Regions from separate parts of the Pantoea sp. nfd-35 genome, predicted to be linked through region 2. Evidence: riboswitches for the same ligand, from Rfam matches in the RefSeq annotation. Region 2 holds a riboswitch; the other holds the start of a gene.

Region 1 (9,202 bases), on a different replicon from region 2:
CAAAGCGTTGCAGCCTTTCCGCAATGGCGAAATCCATCCCCTGATAAAAACAGGTTTCGAAGTGAAGCCGGTCAAATTCCGCCAGGCAGCCCCAGTAGCGGCCATACAGGCTTTGGCCGTCCTTGAGGTAAAAGGCCATCGCCGCCGGTTGTTGCTGCAGACGGGCAATGACCACGCGAATATTGTCCGGCAGCCTCTCAGCCAGCAGGCTGAAGAAGGCGCGGGTCAGATAGGGCCGCTGGCCGCGCACTGCATAAGTATTGGCGTAGCAGGTATAGACAAAGTCCCACTGATCCTCGCGCAGTTGATCGCCGCGATACCAGTCAAATTCAAAACCGCTCTGCACCACCTGCTCGCGCTCTTTTCGCAGCTGTTTACGTTTACGCGACATCAGCGTATCCAGGAAATCCTGAAAGTCGCGATAGCCTCGATTGTGCCAGTGATACTGGCAGCCCAGGCGTGACAGCCAGTCAGGTTGCGCCGCCAGCAAGGCGTTCGCTTGCGGGTCGGTGAAGTTGATATGCGCACCACTCAGCCCCTGTTCAGCCAGCGCGTCCGGGAGAGCAGCAAGCAGTCGGGCGGCGGCATCCGCTGCGCCGAGTACGCGTGCCCCTGTGACCGGGCTGAAAGGAATCGCGCCCAGCCATTTCGGATAGTACGGAATCCCGGCGCGCTGACAGGCATCTGCCCAGGCGTGATCGAAAACGTATTCACCCTGAGAATGAAACTTTTGATAACCGGGAAGCGCGGCGCGAAGCACACCGGCCTCACGCCAGAGAAGGTGATCGGGCTGCCAGCCCCTTTCCGGCCGGACGCTGCCACTTTCTTCCAGGCTCAGCAAAAACGCGTGGCGTAAAAAAGGCTGTTGATCGGGTAACAGCGCATCCCATTCAGCGGCAGAGATATCTGAAAGCGAACTCAGGTGGAACAACGACATGCATAACTCCAGACAGCAACCGATGACACGTCAGTCAAGCAGGTTTTAGGGTTCAGGGAAAGCAGAACGGCACGGAATGCCTCATGCCAACGCGCGACCTGAAGCGTCGTTAGGTTTTGACGTTAATCCCGCCAGCTGTTCAAATGCCTGCAGAATCTGACAAAACAGCGAAGGAACGGACATGGCAAAAGCATTGGTGATCTTCCTACACGGCGTGGGCAGTAACGGCGACGATCTGGCCCCCATTGGCGACGACTGGGCAACCCTGCTCCCGGATGTGGCCTTTGCCTCACCGGATGCGCCTTACGTCTTTGAGCATGGCGCGGGCTATCAGTGGTTTAGCCTGGCCGGGATTACGCCGGAAAATCGCCCGGGTCGGGTGCGTGAAGCCCGCGAGGCCTTTGACCGCGTTATTCGTCATCTGATGGCGCAGCACGGAATGGCAGATCGCTGGGAAAACGTCATTCTGGTGGGCTTTTCGCAGGGCTCAATTATGGCGCTGGATCTGCTGGCTTCCGGGCGTTATCCGCTCGCGGGCGTGGTGGCGTTTTCCGGACGCCTGGCCTTTGACGGCCCGCTGACGCCAGCACCTCACACGCCAGCCCTGATAATTCATGGTCGTGCTGATACGGTCATACCGGCCAGTGAAAGCGAGTCGGCGGCCACTCGCCTGAAGGCGGCTGGCGTCCTGGTCGAAGCGGTATTTGAGCCGCAGACCGGTCACACGATTTCGGGTCAGGGCGCGATGCACGCCGCCGGGTTTATTGCTCAGTGCTTGCAGGACTAAACCGCAGACATGCCGGTTTGGCCCTCAGGCTAGCCCAACAGGTTAATGAGCGCGAAACCGGCAAAACTCATCAGTAACGAGCCAATGACATGCACCAGCGCACTGCTCATCGCCCACAGGTATTTGCCGGTCTGCAATAAGGTCATTAACTCTGCTGTAAACGTGGAAAACGTGGTAAGCCCGCCGCATAAGCCCGTAATGATGAGTAACCGCCAGGCGGGATCGAGTGAGGGATTTTTGATAAACCAGGCCATTGCACCGCCAATCACGAATCCGCCAATCAAATTCACCAGCAAAGTCCCCGGTGGCAGATTGGGGAAAAACGCATTAAAACGCATACCGAACCACCAACGCAGTACACAGCCCACACTGCCGCCCAAAATCACAGCCAATAGCGGTTTTAACATCACAGACTCCATTTCAGGATTTGCGCAGAAGAGGGTGGAGGGCCAGAAAAAATGCATGCACCTGACACTCCAGCTCCCGCGAAAGGATTAAGGATAATGTCAGGCGTCATCAGCCGCAGGTTACGCCTGCAGGCGGTTGGGAAAGGTGGAACGCCATCACCTTATGCGCGCCATAATACGACGCCTTTTTCTGACTGGCAACCACAGTTGAGCGGGGAAATCAGCAATGCCAACCGACGCCGTCTGGACAGATGCCCCCGCTCAGGCTGCCGCAAAGCAGACGGTTTTGGGCCACACAATTCAGGTTTCCTCTTGAGCCGTTTTCCGCTTAAATGGTGACCTGCCAGCGGCCTTAAAGGGCCGTTTAATGCCCTTCACGCATAGCGAAGGGATGAGCCTGTTCTGGAGCGGCCTGTGCGAACTGTCATTTTAGATACTGATATCGGCGTAGACGATGCCTTTGCTCTGGCTTATGCCGCCCGCACCCAACATTTGCTGGGCATTACTACGGTGTTTGGCAACGTTGCCGTGGGACAGGCCGTGAAAAACGCCCGGCTGTTTTGCCACAAAATGGCGATTGAGGTGCCGGTATACCGGGGCTGTTCACGTCCATTAGCCCAGGCGCCGAGCGCGCCTGCCCGACTGCATGGCGAAGATGGTTTAGGGGACGCGTTTGATAATCCCTTCAGCGATGAGGCACCCGGTGCCGTTCAGTTTATTATCGACAGCGTGCGGGCCCGTCCGGGTGAAATCACGCTTGTCGCGATAGGTCCGCTGACCAATATCGCCAGCGCAATCAATCAGGCGCCGGATATTATTCCGCTGGTGAAAGAGCTGGTCATAATGGGCGGCGCATTTGGCACGGATGGGCACAGCGGGAATGTCACGCCCTTCAGCGAATTTAATATCTGGAAAGATCCTCACGCCGCCGATCAGGTTCTCTCTTCCACCTTGCCGATCGTGGTGATCCCGCTCGATGTCACGCATAACGTCTTGATCCACAGCGATGAGGTCGATCGACTTCATCAACCCGTCCTGCATGCGATCTGCCGCCCCTATCTGGCATACAGCCTTGAGAAGGAAGGCTTTTCTGGTATGGCGCTGCATGACACGCTGACGATATCCTGGCTGTGTTTGCCTGACGCGTTCACGCTGGTGGAAAGCCCGCTTCGTGTCATTACGGAAGGCATTGCCTGCGGCCAGACGGTGCGTCAGTTGAGTGCCCTGGCGTCCCGGCATGATCCCTTCCGCAATCTGCCTCGACAGCGCATCGCACTGGGGGTTGATGCGGAGGCCGTGCGGAAACACTTTTTTCAGTTGCTCAGCCGATAAGCCTGGCGGCGAGACGGCTCCTGTCATCCACCGTTAGCGATCAAAATCGATAACGCCTTTAATCAACTCACGATTGTTGATAACCGCTTCCTCAAAGTGCTCTGCCAGCGTAGAGAAGGCGAAATGGCGGTTCAGCATCATTTCTGCTCGCAGTTTCCCGGCGGCCATGAGTTCACGCACCCGGTCAAAATCTTCGCGCGTAGCGTTCCGGCTGCCCATCAACGTACTCTCTTTTTTGTGGAATTCACTGTCGGGGATGACCAGGTCGCCTTTGTGCAGGCCTACATAAACCACCGTACCGCCATGCCGAATCAGGTTAACCGCCGCGTTCATGGCCGCCGGGTTGCCCGTGGCATCGATCAGGGTTAACGCCAGCTGACCGTTAAATCCAGCGCGCAGCTTGGCGATGAAATCGGCGTCAGCCGGGTTAAGCGCGGGAAGACCCAGCTGTTGACTGACGTGCTGGCGGCGGTATTCACTGGTGTCCGCCACGATGACCTGCGCGCCATTGGCCGCCGCGATGGCCGCCGCCCCCAGCCCAATAGGGCCAGCGCCCACCACCAGCACGGCATCGCCCTGTGCCACTGCCGCACGCCTTACCGCATGGGCGCTAATCGCAAAGGGTTCAATCAGCGCCGCCGCCTCAGGTGCCAGCGCGTCCACGGCCAACAGGTTTGACGCAGGCACGCTCAGATAGTCACAAAAGCCGCCATCCTGATGTACGCCAATAACTGAGATATGTTCACAACAGTTGGTTTTACCGCTTTGGCAGGCATCGCACTGATAACAGGAGAGATAGGGGATCAGCGCCACGCGCTGGCCAACGGCAAACCCCTCCACGGCGCTGCCTATTTCAACAATGTCTGCGCAGAGTTCATGCCCGAGTACCCGTGGATAGCTAAAAAAAGGTTGGTTTCCCGCCCAGGCATGGATATCCGTGCCGCAGATGCCCGCGCTGACAATTTTAATCAGCACCTCCCCTGGCGCGGGTTGAGGCGTTGCGCGCGTGGTCCAGACCATATTGCGTGGTTCGGCGATGACTAATGCTTTCATTGTTGTCATGGTAAGACTCCCGTTATCGTTAGCGCAGTTATGGCTAATCTTGCCGTGACAAGGCATTTCCTTTGCGCGTTCTGTGAAGCGTGACGGTTTTTTTGGGCCTTCAATGGTTTTTAATGCATAAAAAACCGGAGCCGCTCATGAGCCGTAGTCAGAATTTACGTCATAACGTGATCAACCATATGCTGGAAAGCATTGCCCAGGGTCATATTCAGTCGCCCCTGCCGCCACAGGCCGCCCTGGCTGAAATGTTTAATATCAGCCGCACTACGGTGCGGCATGCTCTGCGTTATCTGCACCAACGCGGCGTGCTGGAGAACGTAAAAGAGAGCTGGGTCATCGTGCGCGAGCCTGAAGAGCAAGACAGCCTCAGCGCCGTCACGCCAGCCATTGAGCTGCAGGCCAGCCAGGTGGAAAAACGCTTTTTTGATATGATTAATCAGCGACTGCTGCAGCCCGGTGACACGTTCAGCGAACTGCAACTGGCAAAACAGGCCAACGTCAGCCCGGTAGCGGTACGGGAATTCCTGCTGCATTTTATGCGTTATAACCTGCTGGAACCGGTTAAACGCGGCCACTGGCAGATGAAAAAGTTTTCACAGGAGTACGCCGAAAAGTTATTTGAGCTGCGCGAGATGCTGGAAACTCATGCGCTTACCCGCTTTCTAAATTTGCCCAGAGAGGATGAACGCTGGATCCAGGCCAGAGATCTACTGGATCGCCACCGATCGATGCGCGAAACGATCGCCAGCAACTATCGCCATTTTGCTGCCCTCGATAAAGAGCTGCACTGGCTGATCCTGTCTGCCGCCAACAACCCCTTTTTTAATCAGTCGCTGGAGATTATTTCAGTGATTTTTCATTCGCATTATCAGTGGGATGAAAGCGATCTTAAGCAGCGCAATATCGTCGCGCTGGAAGAGCATATGGCGATTCTGTCCGCCCTGATTGGCCGCCGGGATGTGGATGCGCTGTGCGCATTGCATAACCACCTGGCTACCGCCAAGCGCTCTATGGTACGGAGCATTAATCAGTACAATTAAAACCCGATTAAAAACCACAAAGCATTAGCTCCCGCACGATTTTGAAACAACTTTACAACATATCCTGTTCATTCCCCCTACTCTCAGCGCAACGCCCCGACGGCCTTGTACCGCCGGGCGACCGTAATACTCACAATAATGATGAATCGCCTGCCCGGGGAGATTGCCATGGAACACAGATCGGTTGTTGATCACGCGAACCCGTCCGACACTTCGCCCGATGAGGCGTTTGTGCCGTGGCGCAGTGATATCGTGCGCTCGCCGCGCATTCGTAAAGTCCAGATTACCGCCATGCTGCTGCTGCTGTTTGCTGCCGTCATTAACTACCTGGATCGCAGTTCGCTGTCTGTGGCCAACATGACCATTCGTGATGAAATGGGGCTGAGCGCCACCGAGATCGGCGTGCTGTTGTCTGCGTTTTCGCTGGCCTATGGGCTGGCGCAGTTGCCCGCCGGTGCGCTGCTGGACCGTAAAGGACCGCGCATTATGCTGGGCCTGGGAATGTTTATCTGGTCCCTGTTCCAGGCCGCGTCCGGACTGGTGCATAACTTTACGCAGTTTGTCCTGGTGCGTATTGGGCTCGGCATTGGTGAAGCCCCCATGAATCCGTGCGGGGTCAAGGTCATCAACGACTGGTTTAACATTAAAGATCGCGGTATGCCGATGGGGATGTTTAACGCCGCCTCGATGATTGGCTTATCCATCGCGCCGCCCATCCTGGCGGCCATGATGCTGGTTCTGGGCTGGCGCGGCATGTTTGTCACCATCGGGATTCTGGGTGTGTTTCTTGCCATCGGCTGGTACCTGGTTTACCGCGATCGCGATAACAAACAGCTAAGCGCTGAAGAGATCCACTACCTGCAGGCAGGCAGCGTGGCATCGCGTAAAGAGCCGATCAGCTTTCAAGAATGGCGTGGGCTGTTTAAACAACGCACCATGTGGGGCATGATGATTGGCTTCAGCGGCATCAACTATACCGCCTGGCTGTATATCGCCTGGCTGCCGGGCTATCTGCAATCCACCTATCATCTCGACCTGAAAAGCACGGGATTACTGGCGGCCATTCCCTTCCTGTTCGGTGCCGCAGGCATGCTGTTAAATGGCTATGTGGTTGATGCGCTGGTCAGGCGCGGCTGGGATGCGGTAAAAACCCGTAAAGTCTGCATTGTCAGCGGTATGATTCTGTCTGCCGGGTTTACCGCTATCGTGACGCGCGCGACCGACACCACCAGCGCCGTGACGCTGATTGGGATGGCGCTGTTTTGCATCCACTTTGCCGGTACTTCCTGTTGGGGTTTGATTCATGCCAACGTCACCGCGCGTATGACGGCGTCCGTGGGCAGCATTCAAAACTTCGCCAGCTTTATCTTTGCCTCGTTTGCGCCGGTCGTGACCGGATGGGTGCTGGATACCACCAAATCATTCAGCCTGGCGCTGATGATTTGCGCCTGCGTCACCCTGGTTGGCGCCCTGGCGTACCTGCTGCTGGTGCGCAAACCCATCACGGACGGCGCCTGATATCCCCGATTCAGGTCAGCGGGTGGAGGGTCACGCCATGGCGCGCACCATAACGCTGAATGCCCGCAATCGCTTTATCAATACTGAGCGGCGGCGGCGCAGGCAGTAGCGGGGCGCGCTCCCGGAGCGCCGAATCGAACCGGGAAAAGGTGGCAAAATCGTGGGGGAAGCGCGTTTCATCTACCCCGACTAATGCGCCCTCTTCCCTGGCGAAGGCCAACAGCTGTTTCCAGCGATCGACGTCCGCCAGGCCAATGCTGTCGGTGCCGTGCGAATACAGCATCATATCGATATGGTTGAAAGGCGGCTGCTTTTCAAGAAAGCGCTGTAGCGCATCAGCCGACGGCACGGATGGAAACATCAGCCAGAACGGAATTGCGTGCTGCTGCATGCTGCACCAGGGATCCATAAGTAAAAAGCTGTCTACCGTCAGCCGGGCAGGCAATATGCCCGCCGCCAGATACCAGTCGCGATAAATTTCAGCGACCACGAAACTCAGCGCTTCGGGATGGTCGTAGCGAATCTCCATCAGCCGCCAGCGCTGGGCTTCTGCCAGCTTTTTCAGTGGCGAAATCAGGTAGCCATCCAGCCCCCATTCGGCTTCAGGGACGTGGTCGGTGATAGCAGGCGGTTCCCAACGCGCCCGATCCACGCCTGCCCGCGCCAGATATTCCGCCACTCTCGGCCCGCCCTGCAAATACTCCTTTTCGGTTGCGCCGCCGGGGGCGCCAAACTGAAAGAAAGAGCGGTCACTGGTGCGCGTTACCGGCCACTGTCGCGTACAGTGATTAATGAACAGTGTTGATCCCGCCGGTAATCCTCCCAGCAGAAACTCATTGAAGGCCAGCGGCATGTCGCGCAGCTTCAGGCGGAAATAGTGCATTTTTTCCAGCAGGAGGCGATCCTGACTCGGATCCTGCATGTGGTGCACGGCAAGCTTAGGCCAGGTCGCCAGCAACGCTGCTGCCACGGCCTTGCCGTTTTCAAATTCGGACTGGGCGTCATCCGGATCGCTCTGCTGTACCCGCACCGGGCACAAAAACGTTTGCGGTAGCCACGGCGTTCCCATCGCCGCGGCCAGATGCACCATGGCACCGTTAGTGGCACCGACAAACGCAGCCGGATAATCGCGCTGCGGATAGGTACTGACCATCCATTCGGCGATGCCTTCGACGTCCAGTTCACTGGCCTGTTTGTGACTGATGCCCTCGGCCAGGCCACTGACCGCATAGCCCCACTCACGCAGCCGGGTCGGTAACCGATCAAGTGAAGGCAGTAAGCGGTCTAACATGGGCGACTGGCCTGGACTGGCAAAAGGCCGATCGTGCAGCGCATTCGCTAAGGCCAGCAGCATCGTGGCGGCTGAATCAAACCGGGCAATGCCCTTGGGAGGTTTACTCATGCTGGCTCTCCTGCTGAATACGCGCCAAAAAAGGTCGGATGGCGTGGCAGAAACTCCACGGATAGACATAGTGCAGCCGGTGCGTGCCGCCGCGCAGGGTGATTTTTTCACTGTGCGGCAGCAGCCCCGCCAGCTCATCCAGCCAGCGCGCCGGGCAAACCGGATCGCGCGAGCCTCTCAGCAAGAGGGTTGGCGCGGTGAGATAGGTCAGGTGGTGTTCGATAGGATCGTTCAGCATGGCGCGCAGGGTGCCAAAGGCTCGCGGCAAACCGGCTTTCGCCCAGTCAATTCGGGCCAGCGAGTCGGGCGATCGATGCGCTTCCATTCGGCTGTTACGCCAGCCTCGCCATATCTGACGAACCACGCTGCGCGCGTGGCGATCGGCGGTGGGCCCCTGTAATACCAGGCCTGCCACCGCTTCGGGGTATTTATCCGCCAGAGCCGCCAGCACCTGGCAGCCAAAAGCGCTCCCAACCCAGATCGCCCGCTGAAATCCGTTATGCTGTAACCATTGCCACAGGATATCGGCCAGCGCTTTCACCGAAAGAACCGGTGCGGATGCGGGCAACGCACTACCGCCAAAGCCTGGCAGGTCGGGCACCAGAACGTGATAATCCCGTCCCAGCGCCAGTGCCAGTGATTCCATCGACCGCCCCGACATTACCAGGCCGTGAATCAGCACCACGGGCAACCCCTGAGGTTCCTCAGGCGTGACGC
Region 2 (9,202 bases):
CCGTGTGCTGCTGCTTGACGCCGACCCTCAGGGGAGTTCCCTTGACTGGGCGGCCGCAAGAGAAGAGGAATCACACTTTGCGGTGCTGGGCCTTCCCCGTGCCACGCTGCATAAAGATATCGGCAAGTTCACCGCTGATTACGACCACATCATCATCGACGGTCCTCCCCGGGTAACAGACCTGGCCCGTTCAGCAATCATGGCTGCAGATCTCGTTCTCATCCCCGTGCAGCCAAGTCCTTATGACGTCTGGGCTGCTGAAGAAGTGGTAAACCTCATTCGGGAAGCTAAAATCTATAAAGAAAAACTGAAATCTGTATTTGTGGTTAATCGTAAAATTACAAATACGGCGATTGGGCGGGATGTGGTTGATGCCCTCGCCACCTACGAGACTCAGGTGCTGAACAGCACCGTCTGCCAGCGTGTTGTCTTTGCTGAAGCTGCGGGGCAGGGGAAAGCCGTTCATGAGCTGGGCGAGTCAGCTGCTTCAGCTGAGATAAAGGCCGTTGTTAAAGAAATTCTGGAGATGGATGTATGACCGGTAAAAAAGTCAATTTCGCACGTCGTGCAGAAAGAGCGCCTGCCGCAGATGCATGGGTCGAAAGCAGGGAAGTGCCTGCCCAGGATGCTGAACAGGAAAAAATGAAGCGTCTCACAATCGATGTCACAGAGAGTCTTCACAAGGCGATAAAATCAGCCTGTGCAAACCGCGGAACGAAAATCGCCGATGAAGTCAGGGAACTGCTGCGCGAAAAATATCAGCCAGAATAACCACAGCCAGAGTAAAACCGTAAATACGATTTTCTGTAAATGTGTTTATGCGATTATAAGATTTTAAAGAAAGTCGTTTAAGATGTTGTGGCTGTTACGGTTGGCGGTATGCACAGTACTGACCTGGTGCGCAGGTTGACACAAAGGCCGGCAGCCGGCCTTTGTCATTATGTTAAGCCGCCTGAGCAGGCGTAGCTCCAGAAATCGCCGCTGCATACTGTTGAGAGGCAGCTTTGATCCCGTTGAAGTAGGCTTTGTAGTTGGCTCGGATATCACCGTTAAGTTTGTCGCACATTGAGTCACACTGTTTAACGACGTCAACAATGTTCAGAACCTGGAAGACAATGTCCACGACGGACATGACGACGGCAACCACAGTGATAAATTTACCTACGGCACTCATGGCCTCGAACGTCGTAACTTCAACTTCTTCAACCGGAATGCCGGCATCCCTGGCCGCCTGCTGAATGACATTATTAGCGACGTTGAGGTTGTATATCATCATTGCGATAGAGAAATTCTGTACCAGTGTCACGGCAAGAGGTTCAGAGGATGTGAATGCAGCCAGTGACTTCATGCACTCCTGGATGTCCGCATCTGTTTTGCTACTGAAGTTGAGCTTGTCGAGGGCATCGTAAACAGCGCTGATTTCCTGGCTGTTAAAAGCCTGTCTTGCTGATGCAGCATACTGCCTGAATGTGGCCGCATCCAGCTTACCGCTTTTCTTCTGCACTTCTGCCATAAACTGCATTAACAGCGAACGGCATTCCTGTGTATTAAAGCCTTTATAGGCTTTAGAGACGATGAGGGAGTTGTTCGCCTTGTATGCAGAAATATAGTCGCTGACGGCCGGAGTGATCTGGGATGCAATGTCAGTATCAACAGTCTGCAGTTTGGCGTTTAAGTCCCCCGATTTACTCGAAATGACCCCGCGGTCAATCAGTTCAGCAGCTTCTAAAGCAGCAAACGCCGCCATACCGAAACCGAATGTCCAGATTGAAGCCACAGCAGCTGCGTCAGCACTTATCTGCAAGGCGTCAGCTGCGATAGTGAGATCTCTTACCTGACATGCCAGCTCTACCAGTGAGTCAAACTCCTTATCGACTACCGAGTCAGAATTAAAATCACCAAGGCTGATAAAGAGGGATTGTTCTCTGATAAGAGGATCGATGTTGGCGTCAGACTCTGACTCCCATGTACCCATGAATGCTAAGTAGTTGAATAAATCCGTGCTGCCCATGCTCATAGTCTTTCCTGTATGAAGTTAGAGGATATTGAAATCGGCAGACACGAAAATTCAGCCGACAGTTTATTAAAAAGAGGGGTGTTTCATTAATTTATAAAAGCAATTTAAAATTAAAAGTTTAAATAAATTAAACTTTTAAAAATAACGCTTTAATTAAAATCTAACAAAAACAGTAAGTTGTTTTTTTAACAATATTTATTGGGATTTATTGCAAATGAATATTCACCTTTTGTTAAGCGTTGTCAATGGTGTCTTATAAATATTTCTTTTGTTTTGGCGCGCTCTCATCTGTGGTTTTCAGGTGCACAAAGAGAGGCATAAATAAATAAGAGGGGGCGAACTGATTTAACATTCTTCGGAATGTAATTTTAATCGACACAGATCGCGTTTATTTGACTTTAGCTGAGGGAATGTCGCTCCATCGCGTGGTCCAAGCCGGAGACAACATTTCCCGTTTCATCCGCCATTCCGTATCGATGCCCTGACCCGCAAACCACACCCGTCCCAGACCTGACTGGTTAATGCCGTCCAGCACCTTCATCAGCTGCGCGCTGTTTGCCCGCGGCCGGTTGTCGTCAAACAGATTAAGCTGACTGACGCCGTGAGGGGTAAAGTCATCGAGCATGACGCCGGCCTTCATGTACCGGTGGCCATCCTCCCAGATGCGGTCCAGCGCGCGCATGGCCACGCCGATGATATCGCGCGTATCCTGCGTGGGCAGGGTGAGTTTTTCACCGGCCGTATTGCCATAAAACGTCTCGCCGACGGCGTGCGGTGAGGTCCGGACAAACACGCTGATGTGCCTGCAGTACTGTCGTTCGCCCCGCAGCTTTTCAGCGGCGCGCGTGGCGTACTGGCAGAGTGCCTGCTGCATGGCCACTTTTGTGGTGATGCGGGATCCAAAACTGCGGCTGCAGACAATCTGCTGCTTTGCCGGCGGCATCTCCTCGAGCGGAATGCAGGCCTCGCCGTTCAGCTCGCGCACCGTTCTTTCCAGCACTACCGAAAAGTTCTTCCGGATGAAAGCGGGGTGCGTACGCGCCAGCTCGAGCGCGTTAGTGATGCCGAGCAGGTTCAGTTTCTTGCCGATACGCCTGCCAACCCCCCAGATTTCCTCGACGGGCTGGCGCATCAGCAGCGCCTCGGTCCGCTTCGGGTTTCCGGGCGTCAGCGCCAGCACGCCCTTAAACTGGGGCCACTCTTTCGAGGCCCACTGGGCTGATTTGGCCAGCGTTTTGGTCGGGCCGATGCCTGCGCCAATCGTCAGCCCGGTTCTGGCCAGAACGTGGGCACGCAGCCGGTGGCCGAAGTGCTCGAAGTCCTCACAGCTATCAATGCCTGTCAAATCGAGAAACATTTCATCAATGGAATACTGTTCGACTTTGGGCGTCATATCTTCCAGAGCAGACATGACGCGCTGGCTGAGGCTGTGATTTATGTGGAATGCAATTTAAACAAAAAAAATCAGTTACCATTCCTCTGAAGTTTATTTTCTGAACAGGAATTATTCAGCCTTGAACTACCTCAGTATGCTTACTGACAGGGGGGAAGGTTGAGGGTGGTAAGACATAGTCGGAAAATCGATTTCCCCGCCAGGATTTAATCTGCCACACTTACTCTGAAGCCCTCAATCGGGCAATGAGTCTTATCCCTTACCCACCCCAATGCAGGAAAAATGATGATAAAAAAATACAGGATCCCGGGACTGACCGCGGTGGCGTTTCTTCTTATCAGCACCCTCGCCGGTGCCGCAGAGGAACGCTGGACGTTTGACGGCGATATCCACAACAATTCCCTTGCTGTCAGTCCCGATGAGAAAACGGCGGTGGCGTCCTACAGTGAGCGCTCTGAGGTGGTGGTCTACGACCTGGCTGCCGGGAAAGTCAGAAAGGTGCTGAAGGGATACGTCACGCCCCGCAATGCGCTTTTCTCCCCCGACGGGAAGGCCGTATATCTTTCAGACAGCAGCCTCGGCGTGGTCAGAAAAATCAGCACCGGGACGCTTGATGTGGAGACCTCGCTGCCGCTGGGGCCCGGGGCATTCGGCACAGCTATCAGCCGTGACGGTCAGCGCCTGTATGTGAATAACGAGGCCGCCAGCACGCTCTCGGTGTATGACCTGACGCACAACCGGCCCGTTGCGGTCGTGACGGGTTTTGCCCAGCCCCGTCAGGGCATAAAAATCAGCCCGGACGGCAAAACCGTCTACGTCACTAACTTTAAGGGCGATAAAATTACCCTGGTTGACGCCGTAACGGGCGAGATTCGCGGCGAGATAACAGGCTTCAGCAAGCTGCGCGCCATTTCAGTCAGCGCCGACGGCCGCACACTGTACGCGGCTAACAGCGGCAGCAACACCATCGCCGTGGTTGACACGCAGAAGCTCGCCATTACGGCAACCATTCCCGTGGGGCAGGATCCTTACGGTGCCGCCCTGACGCCGGATAACCGCTATGTTTACAGCGGCAACCTGGGCGACAACAGCCTCTCCGTTATTGATACCGCCGCCGGTAAGGTGGTCTCCACCGTTACCGGACTGGATGCGCCCCGTCAGGCCATCGTTTTCAGCAAAGACGGTGCCCGCGCGTGGGTGCTGAATAAAGACCTCAGCATTGCGGTCGTTGACCTGAAACAGAACCGCGTCACGGCCACGATTAAAAGCCCGCCGCAGGCCTGATTCAGTCCTTCCCTCACTCCGGCGGTGTGACGGTCCTTCCCGGAGTGGGAGAGTCTAACCACTTTTACTGGTTTATTTTAACTGAATAACCTGTTTTAAAGATTTAACCCGACGTGCCTATACTCTTTCTGTCTACTCAGGAGATTACGGCATGAACGATAAAATATTTACCCTGCATAACGGAGCGCGCCCGCTGAGCGCGCTGAGCAGCCCGAAAGAGGCCATACGTCAGTTCACGCCTAACTGGTTCGCCGCGACCATGGGGACCGGTATCCTGTCTCTGTCTCTGGCGCAGTTCCCCTGGCCGGTTCCGGGATTACGCCTCGTCGCCGAGGGACTCTGGATGTTTAACATCTTCCTGTTCAGCGTCTTTGCCGTGATGTATCTGGCCCGCTGGGTGATGTACTTCGGTGAGGCAAAGCGCATCTTTGGCCATTCAACGGTGTCCATGTTCTTCGGCACCATCCCGATGGGCATGGCCACCATCATCAACGGGCTGCTGGCGTTTGGCCTCCCCCGGTGGGGGGCTGACGTCATTCCCGTAGCGCACGCCCTGTGGTGGCTGGACGTGGCGATGTCGCTGCTGTGTGGCGTGTGTATTCCCTACATGATGTTTACCCGGCAGCAGCACAGCATTGACCAGATGACCGCCGTCTGGTTACTGCCGGTCGTGGCCGCCGAGGTTGCGGCAGTCAGTGGCGGCCTGCTGGCACCGCACATTGCCGACCCCCACGCGCAGCTCGGCATCATTATTACCAGCTACGTGCTGTGGGCGTACTCGGTGCCGGTGGCGCTGAGCATCCTCGCCATCCTGCTGCTGCGTATGGCGCTGCACAAGCTACCACACGAAAGCATGGCGGCCTCAAGCTGGCTGGCACTGGGGCCGATTGGTACCGGCTCGCTGGGGATGCTGGTCATCGGCGGAGATGCGCCCGGGGTGTTTGCCGCGGCGGGCATGCCGGAAATCGGTCATATCGCGCAGGGCGTGGGGTTCGTTGCCGGCATTCTCTTCTGGGGCTGCGGCCTGTGGTGGATGCTGCTGGCCACGCTGATAACCGTGCGATACTTCCGTGAAGGCATTCCGTTCAATCTGGGATGGTGGGGCTTTACCTTCCCGCTGGGCGTGTACACGGTCGCCACGCTGAAGCTGTCCACCCTCGTTGACCTGGCGTTCTTTAAAGGCTTCGGTGCGCTTCTTGTCGTCATGCTGGCCGCCATGTGGCTGCTGGTCGCGGTGAAGACGGTGCGCGGGGCATGGAGCGGGAAACTGTTTGTTTCCCCCTGTCTGGCAGGCCTGGACCGGAAGCCGTGAGTGAAACCTGCACGTCGCTGCTGGACCCGTTTTTACGCGAGGAACGCCTCGCGGCAGTCACCGCGCCGCACGTGGCCGCGCTGAATCGCTGGGTCAGCGGGCTGCGTCAGCACGGCGTGGAGCTGCCGTGGTTTGATCCGGCCGACGGCGGGACCGGGGCCGGACTGCTCGTCCTGCTGCAGTCGCCGGCGCGCAGCAGCCCGTCACCCCGGTTTGTGTCGCGGGATAACCCGGGGCCGGCCCAGCAGAACCTGGGGCGGTTTCTGGCGGAAGCCGGTATTGCGCGCCGGGACAGCGTGCTGTGGAATACGGTGCCCTGGGTCAGCGACGGGCCGCAGAAACGGCCCTCAGCGGCGGACATCCGCAGCGGCTGCGCCTGGCTTGAGGACGTGCTGGCGTATCTGCCCGCGCTGCGCGTGGTGGTGCTGGCCGGTGCCGTAGCGGCTCAGGCCCGCGGGACGGTCAGTCATCAGTGCCCCGGCGTCACGGTGCTGAAGATGCCTCACCCCAGTCCGCTTTCACTTTGCACAAGCCCGGCGGTGCCGGAAAACATCCGCCGGGTGCTCCGCGAAGCACGCGCTGCGCTGGCGGGCTGAGGGTGCCAGCAGAATAATACTGACAGGCTTTCCGTCTGGCTCTATACTCAGAGTACAGGGTGATGGCGTTCCACCTTTCCCAACCGCTCCGTTCCGGAGCTGATGACGCCTGATGTGACTCTTGATTTTCAGGAGGTGCGTCAGGCCGTCCTTACTTTCCTCCCGGCCTGCGTACTTCCCTTTACGGGGAGAGACCCTTGATACACGTTTTTGGCCACATCAATCCTGACAGCGACGCCATCTGCACGGCGGTCGTCACCGCTCACTGGCTGACCGGGCGCGGCATGGACGCCCGCGCATGGCGTCTCGGCGAGGCTAACCGGGAAACCCGCTTTATCTTTGACACCGCCGGTCTTACGCTGCCGCCGCTGCTCGCTATTCCGCTGCAGGATGAACGGGTGTGGCTGGTCGATTTCACCGAGCCGGCGCAGGGGCCTGACGACCTGCTCCGGAGCAACGTCGTGGGCATCACTGACCACCACCGGCTGGGCGGGCTGATAACGCAACTGCCGCCGGAGGTGCATATCCGCCCGGTTGGCAGCAGCGCCACGCTGCTCTGGCTGCTGATGGACGCTGAAGCGCGCCGCACGCAGCCCCCGACGCTCGCCGTGCTTCTGCTGGGCGCACTCCTGAGTGACACCGTGAATCTTCGCTCGCCGACCACCACCGAAGACGATATCCGTTCGGCGACCGAACTGGGCGTGCTGTCCGGCGTAAACCGCAGAGCCTTCGCCCGTGACCTCCTCACCGCCAAAACGGACGTCAGCGGCCTCAGCGCCCAGCAGCTGCTGGGCAGGGACCTCAAGGCCTTCGTCATTGCCGGCACCGACGTGCGCATTGCCCAGATTGAGGTCAGCTCACCGACACAGGTTGCCCCCGTGATGGACGACCTGCTCGCTGCCCTGGCGTATCTGGCGGACCAGTCGGGTGCCGGGCTGACGGTGCTGATGTTGACCGACATTCGCGCCGGGTTTTCAACGCTTTACTTCGCCGGGCGGGAGAGCGTTAACGCGGCCTCCTGCTCCGTACCGGGCATGCTCAGCCGCAAAAAACAGCTTCTGCCGTGGCTTGAGTCCCGCCTTAACCAGAACGGGAGTTCATTATGACCTGCTACACCCACGCACTGATACTTGTGAACGACAAAGACGACGGCACCCTCCTGCTGAAACGGGCGGTCGCGCTGGCGCAGCCGCTCGGCATGAAAATCACCCTGGCCCACATCAGCGACGACTACCGGGAAATGAACTACGTGTCCGACAGCCTGATGGACGACGTCGTGTCGGAAGAGGTGCTGAAAGCCAAAGCGTTTATGAGCGAGCTGGCGGCCTCCGTGCCTGAGGCGGTAGACACGCGGGAGCTGGTGACCATGCGCCGCTTTGAGGACGTGGAGAAGTGCATCAATGAGCTGGGCGTGGACCTCGTGCTTGCCGGGCACCGCAACCGCTTTATGGGAATGCTGACGTCCCGCTCGGCGGAATACATCAACCACCTCACGGTGGATGTGCTTATTACTCACCTGAATGACTAAACCGGGAGAAACGCTATGCACTTTACACTGGATAACGTGACCGCCCGGGAAATTCTTGACTCTCGCGGCAACCCCACCGTTGAAGTTGAGGCCCGGACCCCGGACGGGATGATGGCACGCGCCTCGGTGCCTTCCGGGGCCAGCACCGGGTCGCGCGAGGCCGCAGAGCGCCGCGACGGTGACGCACAACGTTTTGGCGGCAAAGGCGTGCTGGATGCCGTCAGGGCGGTTAATACGGAAATCTGCGAAGCCGTGCGCGGCCTGGACGTGCGCGAGCAGCGGCAGCTGGACAACATCATGCTGATGCTGGACGGCACGGAGAACAAGAGTCGCCTGGGTGCCAATGCCATTCTGGGCGTATCGCTGGCGGTGGCCCGGCTGGCGGCACAGGCCTCGCACGAGCCGCTGTGGCGCTACCTGGGGGGCCTGCAGGCGAATCTGCTGCCCGTGCCGTGCATGAACATCATCAACGGCGGCGTGCACGCCCGCGGTCAGGGCGCGGACTTCCAGGAGTTCATGATAGCGCCACACGGGGCACCCACGCTGCGCGAGGCCGTGCGTCAGGGCAGCGAGGTCTACCAGGCGCTGCGCCAGATCCTGCTGGACAAAAAACTCTCAGCGGCAGTGGGCGACGAAGGCGGTTTTGCGCCCGCCGTGTCGTCGAACCGTGACCCGCTGGCGTTTATCGTACAGGCGATTGAGAAGGCGGGATACAGGCCCGGAGAGGACATCAGCATCTGCATGGACCCTGCCTCAAGTGAGTTTTTCGCTGACGGTCAGTATCATCTGCGCACCGAGGGCAGCGCGCTGAGCGCGGCGGAAATGACGGCATACTACGGCGAGCTGATGGACCAGTTTCCGGTCATCCTGCTGGAAGACGGCCTGGCCGAGGACGACTGGGCGGGCTGGAAGCATCTGCACCAGCAGCTTGCGGGCAGGGCCGAGCTGGTTGGTGACGACCTGTTTGTAACCAACGTGAAGTACATCCAGCGCGGCATTGACGAAAACCTCGCCAGCGCCGCGCTGATCAAGCTCAATCAGATAGGCTCGCTCAGCGAAACGCTGGACGCCG

The links. Region 2 has a riboswitch for fluoride ahead of P9J57_RS21920 (DHHA2 domain-containing protein). Riboswitches for the same ligand answer to the same signal wherever they lie in the genome.
Region 1: it holds a riboswitch for fluoride, as region 2 does, so the genes downstream of both, crcB (fluoride efflux transporter CrcB) here and P9J57_RS21920 (DHHA2 domain-containing protein) in region 2, are expected to answer to the same signal.

Annotation. Positions count from the first base shown of each region.
Region 1 covers NZ_CP122403.1:261,364-270,565, reverse strand. The annotation lists gene P9J57_RS01250 (GNAT family N-acetyltransferase) at 1-937, opposite strand, end outside; gene P9J57_RS01245 (alpha/beta hydrolase) at 1,119-1,724, shown strand; gene crcB (fluoride efflux transporter CrcB) at 1,754-2,131, opposite strand; fluoride riboswitch at 2,225-2,301, opposite strand; gene P9J57_RS01235 (nucleoside hydrolase) at 2,546-3,463, shown strand; gene P9J57_RS01230 (zinc-binding alcohol dehydrogenase family protein) at 3,497-4,525, opposite strand; gene P9J57_RS01225 (GntR family transcriptional regulator) at 4,663-5,565, shown strand; gene P9J57_RS01220 (MFS transporter) at 5,734-7,083, shown strand; gene P9J57_RS01215 (hypothetical protein) at 7,094-8,485, opposite strand; gene P9J57_RS01210 (alpha/beta fold hydrolase) at 8,478-9,202, opposite strand, start outside.
Region 2 covers NZ_CP122405.1:8,581-17,782, forward strand. The annotation lists gene parA (ParA family partition ATPase) at 1-538, shown strand, start outside; gene P9J57_RS21890 (plasmid partition protein ParG) at 535-771, shown strand; gene P9J57_RS21895 (hypothetical protein) at 944-2,017, opposite strand; partial or broken gene umuC (translesion error-prone DNA polymerase V subunit UmuC) at 2,406-3,461, opposite strand; gene P9J57_RS21905 (YncE family protein) at 3,696-4,694, shown strand; gene P9J57_RS21910 (TDT family transporter) at 4,846-6,006, shown strand; gene P9J57_RS21915 (uracil-DNA glycosylase family protein) at 6,003-6,602, shown strand; fluoride riboswitch at 6,652-6,721, shown strand; gene P9J57_RS21920 (DHHA2 domain-containing protein) at 6,800-7,708, shown strand; gene P9J57_RS21925 (universal stress protein) at 7,705-8,130, shown strand; gene eno (phosphopyruvate hydratase) at 8,146-9,202, shown strand, end outside.